2 linked regions of the Vallitalea guaymasensis genome follow. The protein of the gene in region 1 binds, or shares a complex with, the protein of each later gene. Links are inferred from orthologs where the notes say so. Each region holds a gene or a part of one and is shown on either strand. Other genes may lie near its edges.

Evidence for each region. Proteins that work in one complex are often made in the same cells at the same time.
Region 2: the proteins of nifU (region 1) and HYG85_RS21155 are in contact, whole or in part, in a solved structure (PDB 5XT5), measured with the Bacillus subtilis proteins. The link is inferred for Vallitalea guaymasensis from one-to-one orthologs.

The regions. Positions count from the first base shown.
Region 1 is NZ_CP058561.1:4,286,673-4,291,065, forward strand. The notes cover bases 1-2,795. They hold nifU (Fe-S cluster assembly scaffold protein NifU), read left to right. Parts: upstream 1-1,075; coding sequence 1,076-1,516; downstream 1,517-2,795. Other genes in these bases: nifS (cysteine desulfurase NifS), read left to right, coding at 1-1,024; mnmA (tRNA 2-thiouridine(34) synthase MnmA), read left to right, coding at 1,602-2,684. Outside these bases: HYG85_RS18350 (patatin-like phospholipase family protein), read right to left, coding at 2,949-3,947; HYG85_RS18355 (histidinol-phosphatase HisJ family protein), read right to left, coding at 4,090-4,393. UniProt on the Bacillus subtilis protein: Part of the SUF-like system that mediates the biosynthesis of iron-sulfur (Fe-S) clusters. Acts as a sulfurtransferase and thus transfers sulfur from SufS to SufB.
Region 2 is NZ_CP058561.1:4,911,129-4,917,166, reverse strand. What follows is about bases 1,803-4,644. They hold HYG85_RS21155 (aminotransferase class V-fold PLP-dependent enzyme), read left to right. Parts: upstream 1,803-2,463; coding sequence 2,464-3,825; downstream 3,826-4,644. Other genes in these bases: HYG85_RS21150 (PASTA domain-containing protein), read right to left, coding at 3,865-4,644; HYG85_RS21160 (DUF421 domain-containing protein), read right to left, coding at 1,803-2,189. In the rest of the region: HYG85_RS21175 (spore germination protein), read left to right, coding at 1-315; HYG85_RS21170 (class I SAM-dependent methyltransferase), read right to left, coding at 348-1,079; HYG85_RS21165 (DUF4363 family protein), read right to left, coding at 1,088-1,453; more of HYG85_RS21160, read right to left, coding at 1,485-1,802; more of HYG85_RS21150, read right to left, coding at 4,645-6,038. UniProt on the Bacillus subtilis protein: Type II cysteine desulfurase that acts as the initial step in the SUF-like Fe-S cluster assembly pathway.

The DNA.
Region 1 (4,393 bases):
GCAAGTTGCGAAATTAATAGGTGCCAAGCCAGTAGAAATATTTTTTACTAGTGGAGCGACAGAAGCTGATAACTGGGCTATAAAAGGTATAGCAGAGAGTTATAAGAATAAAGGAAATCATATTATAACTTCAACTGTTGAACATCACGCTGTTTTACACACATGTGAATATCTTGAGAAAAATGGATTTGAAGTTACTTATTTACCTGTTGATGAAAATGGATTGATAAGTATAGACGATCTTAAGAATGCAATAAAAGATACAACAATCCTAATAACAATTATGTTTGCTAATAATGAGATAGGAACTATTCAGCCAATAAAAGAGATTGGTGAAGTAGCTAGAGAAAATAAAATTATTTTCCATACTGATGCTGTACAAGCTATCGGACAGGTTCCAGTAGATGTAGAAGATATGAATATTGATATGTTATCATTGACTGGTCATAAGCTCAATGGACCAAAAGGTACAGGTGCCTTGTATGTTAAGAAAGGGATTAAGCTTAAGGCTTTCATTCACGGTGGAGCTCAAGAGAGAAGACGTCGTGGTGGAACAGAGAATGTTCCAGGTATTGTTGGATTAGGTAAAGCATCAGAGATTGCTGAATCCAACATGGAAGAAAAGACTAAGAAATTAAATAAATTAAGAGATAAATTGATAAAAGGCATTAAGGAAGAAATACCATATTGCAAGTTGAATGGTGACCCAGTAAAAAGATTACCTAACAATGTTAATTATAGTTTTGAATTCATTGAAGGAGAATCCTTACTTATTATGTTAGACATGAAAGGTATAAGTGCATCTAGCGGTTCTGCCTGTACATCAGGTTCACTTGATCCATCTCATGTATTATTAGGTATTGGTCTTCCTCATGAAATAGCACATGGTTCATTAAGATTAACTTTAGGAATTGATAATACAGAAGAAGATGTAGATTATATTATTGAAGTATTACCAGGAATAGTTAAGAGATTAAGAGATATGTCACCTTTATATGAGGATTTTGTAAAAAACAATAAATAGAGTAAATAATTAGGTACTTATTAATAAATAAAAAAAATTGAGGTGTTAGTTATGTATACTAAAAAAGTAATGGATCATTTTGTTAATCCTAGAAATATGGGAGAACTTGAAAATGCAGACGGTGTTGGTACTGTTGGAAACGCTAAATGTGGGGACATTATGCGTATCTACCTAAAAGTGGAAGATGAAATTATCAAAGATGTAACTTTTAAAACTTTTGGATGTGGTGCTGCAGTAGCAACAAGTAGTATTGCAACAGAATTAGTTAAGGGAAAATCAATAAAAGATGCTTTGAAAATTACTAATGATGCAGTTGTAGAAGCGCTAGATGGATTACCAAAAGCTAAAATACACTGTTCATTATTAGCTGAGGAAGCTTTACATGCAGCTTTATGGGATTATTCTAAGAAACATGGTATTGATATAGAAGGGTTAGAGCCACCAAAGGCAGATATACATGATGACCATCCTATTGATACAGATGATGAATAGAAAATATTAATAGGGCTATTCAATGATAAAACTGATTTATGAATAATACTTAAAAAGTTGTGTAATATATAGAACAGGTGATTAAATGGACAGAGAAAAAGTAGTAGTTGGTATGTCAGGTGGAGTTGATAGCTCTGTTGCGGCTTATCTACTAAAGGAACAAGGTTACGATGTTATCGGAGTAACAATGCAGATATGGCAGGATGAAGAAACAGATATTCAAGAAGAAAATGCTGGATGTTGTGGCCTTAGTGCTGTAGATGATGCGCGTCGTGTTGCAGATGCTCTTGGAATTCCCTATTATGTTATGAATTTCAAAGGAGAGTTCAAGGATAGCGTTATAGATTATTTCGTTGATGAATATCAGAAAGGTAATACGCCTAATCCTTGTATTGCATGTAATAGATATGTAAAATGGGAATCAATGCTTAAAAGAAGTCTTGCTATAGGTGCTAAGTATATAGCAACAGGGCATTATGCCAGGGTTATAGAATTACCTAATGGAAGATATACATTAAAGAAAGCTGTTGGTATAAGAAAAGATCAGACTTATGCATTATATAACCTAACTCAAGATCAATTAAAACATACACTTATGCCAGTTGGTGAGTATTCCAAAGAAGAAGTAAGGAAAATTGCAGAAAAGATAAATGTAAGAATTGCCAATAAACCAGATAGTCAAGAAATTTGTTTTGTCCCTGATAATGATTATTCAGCTTTTATAGAAGAGTATACTAATAAAAAAGTCCCTGAGGGTAATTTTGTAGATATGAATGGAAAAGTCTTAGGTAGACATAAGGGGATAATTAATTATACGGTAGGTCAACGCAAGGGGCTTGGATTATCTTTAGGGAAACCAGCTTTTGTTGTAGAGATAAGACCTGATACTAATGAAGTTGTTATCGGTGACAATAGTGATGTATTCAGTGATACGCTATATGCTGATAATGTTAATCTAATGGCAATAGAAGAGATAGAAGGCAAGTTGAAGGTAGAAGCGAAGATTCGTTATAGTCATAAACCTGCTTTGTGTACTATAGAGATGGTTGATGAAGATACATTGAAATGTGTATTTGATGAACCCCAGAGAGCTATAACACCGGGGCAAGCAGTGGTGTTTTATGATGGGGATATTCTTATTGGTGGAGGAAATATAATAAGAAGATAGGGAATTTTTATAAAAATCAAGTGGACAACGGTAGTATAATTAAAACCATATATAGTGATAATCACTTTCATTACGTTTGTTGTTTTATCTGTTTTAGTAAGGATACAACAAGCCGTAAAAGGCGTTTTTATCACTATATATGGTTATTTATTTGTCGTACAACATTGAGTAAAATATGATTTGGATGCAACTTTTAGCAAGGGATATATTGAACTTATTGAAATGGGGAATAGATGATTAGGTTCAATATATATAATTAGACTGTTAGATATTTAGTAGTTTGACTAGTTGATTTATTTTGTGTCTGTTTAGTAGGATAAGTTCGGCGGCTTTTCCTTTTAGGAAGTCTATATTTCTTTCTGATGAATCGTCTAATTCGGAGGATATTCCATTGAGGGATATTTCAAATCTATATTCTTTGACGTCATCCATGCTGTTGATGATGTAGTTGTCGCTTTCCATTTGGGAATCCATGTATGCAGTTAGTAGAGGGATTCCGTTGATAGGGTTCATCCATCCTAGGACTCCCCATTTTTTTACTTTTTTACATTCGTAGGTTCTTACATATTCGCCGGTACCCAAGGATACAATTATGTATTGTTTTGCATGGGGGTATAGTTTTTTGGCGTATGTATAGGCGCATAGTGAAGGGTTATTGCAGAATATTCCTCCATCTACAAAGCAGTAAGATTCACCTGATGTTATGGATTTCACATTAGCAGGAGGTAAGTATGTAGGTGCAGCTGATGATGATAGACCAACGTCTTTTAGGAAAAAATTATGGTAGTAATCTTTTACGTCTATACGATGTTTGAATAAATATGGTCTCATGGATATCATATCATAGGCAGGTATAATTAAATTGGATAGAGAATCTTCCAGTGTAAGGTTCTTGAAGTTTTGTCGCAGTAATCTGCGCAGTGGTCTGCCATTGTATTTAGGTCGAAAGAAGTGTTTGATTGTTTGACATATTTCACATTTTGCTTCTGGAAATATTTCTTTTGTTTTGTTTTCGTACAAGTCCAATAATAGATCCAGTCTTTCGTGATCCGTATAATCTTCTGGTGGTTTTATTAACATTAATGATATTAATGAGCCAGTAGAAGTTCCTGATATTACATCAAATAAATCGTAAAAAGGTGTTTTATTACCAAAACTATCTAATTCATTTCTAAGATGGTCTAGAAATATACATGGAATTAGACCTCGTACACCTCCGCCATCAATAGAGAGAATCTTAACAATATCTTTTTTATTAATCATGTCAACACCTAAAGAGTTTCTTACTTAAATTATATATGAAACTTCTTGTCTTTTATAACTAAATAAGAAAAAGCATTTTGCTTCCTAGTAATCTTAAACATAATCACAAAATTCTTTTTCTTCTAATAGCTTACTGTTGACTTTAATCAGGTATTTTAATGAATTCAGGTTTTCTTTGTTCAAATACTGTAAAATATTTGAAACCGCATTCTTTTAAAACTTTATAAGCCCCATCAAAGTTATATGCAAGATGTTCAGGAAAGTGAGCGTCGGAACCCACTGTTATTATTTCGCCCCCTAATTGTCTGTACCTTTGTAAAATCTCTATATTAGGATGTGGTTCGTTTAGATTTTTGCGATAACCGGAGGTATTAAGTTCTATTCCATGACCTGTTTCTATAATTTGCATTAATATTTTATCGATAAGTTCACTATAATTATAGTAG
Region 2 (6,038 bases), 630 kb from region 1 along the record:
GAAACCATATTGTACATGGCAATTGTGGGAATATGCACCTTTGCTTCTCCAAGTATTGAATTTGCACTAGCAATACGCTTATTTAGACTATTCCTATTATTGCTGACTGGTTTATTCAATGCATATGGATTCTTTGCCGGTATAATAATCATACTTATCATTATCGGAACCACCAAAACCTTTAGTGGTATGCGATATACATGGCCTCTCATTCCTTTTAATGGGAAAGCCCTTTCTAATATACTCCTTAGAAAACCTATAATTGAAATCAAAAGAAATAACAAAAAATACAAAGATAACAATAAATCTAGTTAATTGATTATAATAATATATTTTCTACCTGTATCTTATTCATCTAATGATGCCTCTAAAACCAAAGGCAGATGATTATAAGATGCAGGTTCTCTATTAAAGTTCTTATAGAACCTAATATTACGAAATCCTAGCTTTTCAAGATAATTATTCAATTGTTTTTCCAATAAAGGATACAGGTATATTTCATTTGAGATTATCTCTCCTGTGTCTTTTATAGTTAATCTTGTCTCAAAAATTAATCTTTCATCCCTTATTTGTTCAGAATAGAATCTTTCAAATTTGATATACTCATTTTCTATGATAGGTAACTCTCTGATACTTTTATCTAAGATATACTGGTAATTCAATATCTGAATCAAAAGCTTACCCTTAGCTTTTAGAATGGCTTTCATATTTTTTAACGCTTCAAATATTTCCTCTTCATTAGTTAAGTGAACCAATGTATTACCAAAGCAAGTAACTATATCAAAACTATTGTTCCCCCATTTTTCTTCTATTTTCAACATATCCATAACTTGAAAGGATATATTGTCCTCTTGAAAATTTTTGGCTGCATATTTAATCATTTCAGAATCAAGGTCGATCCCAATAACTTCAACACCCTTTGCACCTATAGCCCCAGCCATATGTCCAGTAGCACACCCGATATCCAATAATCTACAGGATGAATAATCTGAAATACTATCTAATACATAATTGACCATACCTGCTTTCAAAGGAAATATGTTATCATAAGATTTTGATATACTTTTATAAAAACTCATTTATCCACCTACTCTTCTAAGTTATTCCAATATGATATCAGCTCTTCATATCCAATTAAGGATTGTTCTTTGTTTTTACCACGTATTGAACCTTTAAGCCTGGCAATAGATAGTTCAATACCCATCAAATTATTTCTTTCAACACTGAATTGAACTCTTTTGCTCACCATATCCCATGCATCTTTTAACTTTTCTATATCTTCTTGTCCCTTTTTCCAATCACTCTCAACTATATCTTCATTCAAATTCCTCAATAGTGTCTCAACGTCATCTCCATCCATAAAAGACTGTTTCAATAAACCACCAGAATTCATTATTAGAATGAATATTCCTAGAAGTATACAAGTACATGTGATTATCATGACCTTTTTCATTTTGTGAACTTTCCTTTCCATTATAACCATTTTACAAAGATTTGTCATCCATATGATCTTTATATAAATCAATATATAACTCACCTGAAGTATTAATAACTGCCAAATAGACTTCCAGTGGATTTTTGATTCCTCTAGTCTTCAATTGACTATCAAGCCATTTCTCATCTAAATCTATCTTTTCAAGATTATGCTCCATGACCACACCATTGTAGATTAGTTCCGTGCTAAGTCCCATATAATCTGTTGATAAATTCATATCTTTTGGAGTCAAAGATTGAAATTGAGATTTTTTTAACACTGTTAATTTACCATTGGTTTCTAGTACTGCAAACTCAACTTGGTTAATATCAAAGATGTTATTCATCCTTAGCTGTTCCAACAATTCAAAGAGATTATATCGTAATTTTTTCAAGTTTTTTTCTAATATTTTTCCATTCGCTATCAATACCCTAGGTTTTCCATTAATATATTCTGAAATAACAGGAAATTTTAATGTAAGTACTTGAACTAAATATACAAGTGTTGCCCATACTACCAATCCTACCCAATGGGGCCATGCAGCAGAACTTAAATCAGTAGTAAGTGTAGATGCCATTGACCCAATAGTTATTCCTAAAATATATTCAAACAGTGTTAATTGACTGACTTGTTGTTTTCCCAGTAAACGTGTAAAGATCAACAATGAAAAGAAACCTATTACACCTCTTACAATGACTACAATACTCTCATTCAAACTTACCACCTCCTACAGTAGTATTTACTATTTCCACCAATAATATGTTATAACTTACCATGCAAAAACTAAGTAGGTTTACATTTTCTTCACGTATTCAAATAGATGGCATATTATATTAAAAAAGGTTTTTACTATCTAACATAGATATTATTTTGATTATTAATGATTAGCTTTAATATAGTTAATCATTGATATTTTTATAGATCTTCAATCCGTGATAGGGATAGACTCTATCGCGGATTGAAGTAATAGATAAATGAGGTGGATTTTTATGCATTACTACTCTTCTCAACCAAATTATAAATATCTTGTAGTAGGTACTGACGTATCAATTCCTTTATCTAACGGTAAATACACCAAAGAAATTAACTTTGATAATGCTGCAACTACACCACCATTGACATCTGTTATGAAAGCGGTAAATGATTTTGCCCCATGGTATTCATCTATACATCGTGGAACCGGCTATAAATCTAATCTATCATCAGAGATATACGATGCTACAAGAAAAACTGTAGCTGATTTTGTTAACATGGATAGGGACTATTCTACAGTCATATTTGTTAAGAATACTACTGAAGCGATTAATAAAGTTTCCAATAAATTATCACAAGTCATTCATAATGGGATAATATTATCCTCATTCATGGAACATCATTCCAATGATCTGCCATGGAGAAAAAATTTCAACATGGACTATATTAATTTGGACAATAAAGGAAATCTATCTCTAGAAGACTGTGAACAAAAGCTAAAAAAGTATAATGGTAAAGTTAGGTTAGTAACCATTTCTGGTGCTTCTAATGTTACTGGATACAAAACTGATATTCATGCATTTGCAAAGCTGGCACATAGGTACGGAGCCAAAATCCTTATTGACGGCGCACAGCTTATTCCTCATTCACCTATAGACATGAAACCATCTTATTCAAATGACCATATTGACTATCTGGTTTTCTCTGGTCATAAAATATATGCACCTTTTGGTACAGGTGTCCTTATAGGTCCTAAGAATGTTTTCAAGTATGGTTCACCTACCCAAGTTGGTGGTGGGACTGTAAAAATAGTTACACCAAAAAGTGTTATGTGGGATGATGTACCATATAAAGAGGAAGCAGGAACCCCTAATATCATGGGAGTAGTTGCTCTGAATGCTTCATTAATGGAAATGAATAAGTTAGGTATGCACAACATAGAAAACATGGAATTGAACCTGACTGAATATACATTAAATAAATTAAACAGAATTAAAGACATTATCATATATGGTAATGAAAATGATTGTGACAATAGAATAGGTATAATTACTTTCAATATAAAAGGACTGCATCATTCTGTGGTAGCTAATATTTTATCAAAAGAAGCAGGTATAAGCGTAAGAAGCGGTTGTTTCTGTGCTCAGCCTTATGTACAAAAATTATTGTACCTAACCAAAAATGATATCAATGAACTGAAAAGAAATCCCCGTTATCCACGTCCTGGGATGGTTAGAATAAGCTTCGGTCTGTATAATGATTATTCAGAAGTTGACATATTGATAGAACTCCTAGAAAAAATAGTAAAAAACAAATCATATTACTTAAAAAAATACCCTTCTAAACATCATAAAATTTCCAGTTCTGCGAGATATTAAAATATAGAATAGAGGAACCCATGAGGCTCCTCTATAGTATTATTCAGCAACTCTAATTTTAATAAAATCTTTCTTACTAATTAATTCTCCACTTTCTGGCTCTTGACTAATAACCTTGCCACTGCTATATAATGAATCTTCAACAGTTTCAAAAATGATTGTCAAGTCATTCTCTTCAGCAATATCTTCTATTTCACTAACTGAGTATTCCGAGAAATCAATCACACTATATAGTTCTCCTAGAGAAACTACAACCTCAATATCAGTATCCAAATCTGCATTAGTCTGATTATATATATTTTGAGAAAAAATCAATCCATAATCTAGGTCTTGAATATGTAATTCAGTTTTGGTTATTGTTAACTGAGCACCTTTACTATTTTGTTCATCAACCCATTGTTGCAGTTCAGTAACTGGTCTATCAACAAATTTAGGTATGTTCAAGGTATCTCCCAAAGAATAATAAACTGTGACATACGTGCCTTTATTGACTTTAGTTCCTGTTTCAATTGATTGTGAAAGGAATTTTCCTGCACTAGTTCCCTGTTGATACATTTCTACAACCTCTACATTAAGGTCACTTGTTTGTGAATAGTTATTTGCTTCGCTCTTACTCATATTCATAAAGGATGGAACTGTTAATCCTGATGATATTGTAATTTCTATATCAGAAGACAGGTCTATATCATCATTATAAATATTTTGGGTTATTATCTTTCCATATTCTAATCCTGTACCTGCTTGTTCATTAACAATCAAATCAATATTTGCCCCATTATCATTAGCTTCTTCAATCCATTCTTCTAGCTCCTGCTTCAATTCATCTATGAAGCTAGGTACAGTTATTCTATCTCCTAGAGAATATTCTACCCTTATCTCCATTCCTTCTTCAACTACTTCTTCTGCCCCGATTGATTGAGATAAGAATTCTCCTTCTCTAGTGCCCTTAACATATTTCTCTATGACTTTAACTTCTATTGAATCATCATCATATTCTTCTGCTTCAGTTACCGTTAATTCACTGAAATCTGGAACAACTATCTCTTCCCCTTTAGAAACGATAAAATTCAGTACCTCATCACCTACTAATTCATCTCCATCAGGAATACTCTGATACATTATTTTATCCTTTTCATAAATGGAATTATATTCATAAGTATAATTATAGTCTATTCCATTGCTCTTAGCCCATATATCTACATCAAGTAATGCCCTATTAAGGAAATTATCCATAACTATGGTTTCTTCCTCTTCATCTTCAGTACCTTTTGAAACGATGAAACTTACTGTATATCCTTCTTTTATTTCCTCATCCGCTTTTATGCTTTGGTATGAAATGCTATCTTCTGGATATATATCGCTATATTCGAAAGAATAAGTATATCTTATCCGATTATTTTTAGCCCATATGTCAGCATCAATAATAGTTCTGTTCAAGAAATTTTCCATTATTATTGTATCATTTTCATCTCCAGTTGATATGACAAATGAAAATACCTCATTAACATCCATCTCTTCTCCAGACTTAACACTTTGATTGATTATAATATCTTCATCATATAAGGAACTTTTCTCGTATGTATAAGTATATTCAATATCATTATTTTTTGCCCATATATCTACATCAATCATAGTTTCATTAATAAAATCCGGCACGACTACTGTATCAAAGGTCTCTGTATAACTAATAGCAAATTCTACTTCCGAACTCCTGACGAAGGTGTCATTGGTAGCACCTATCAACTCATATGATATCAGATAATTAGATGGCACATCTTCACTTTCAATATTATTGAATTTATAATTAATAATACCATTCTGCTCTACCCAATTTTCAATACTTGTTTTGGACCAGCTAGTATCAAAATCTGGAACTACAATCTTTTCATAAGGATCTTTCCCTTTTGAAATGGATAATTTTACAGTTGAATCTTTCCCTATCTTTTCTCCTGGTTCTATATTCTGGGATATAATATAATCTTCTTGTATTTCATTGCTGTATTCTTCTTCATAAGTAAGTATAATGTTTCTATCATTAGCCCATGCTACTGCATCTTCATAGAGCATATTAGAAAAATCTATCAAAATTGTTTTTCTGTTTACTATGAAATATATACTTATTACAGCAATTGCTAGTATTATTATTTGGATAATCCACTTCTTATAATTACTTGTTTTCTGGTATGTAAATTGTTCTTGTTCAAAACTAGCAT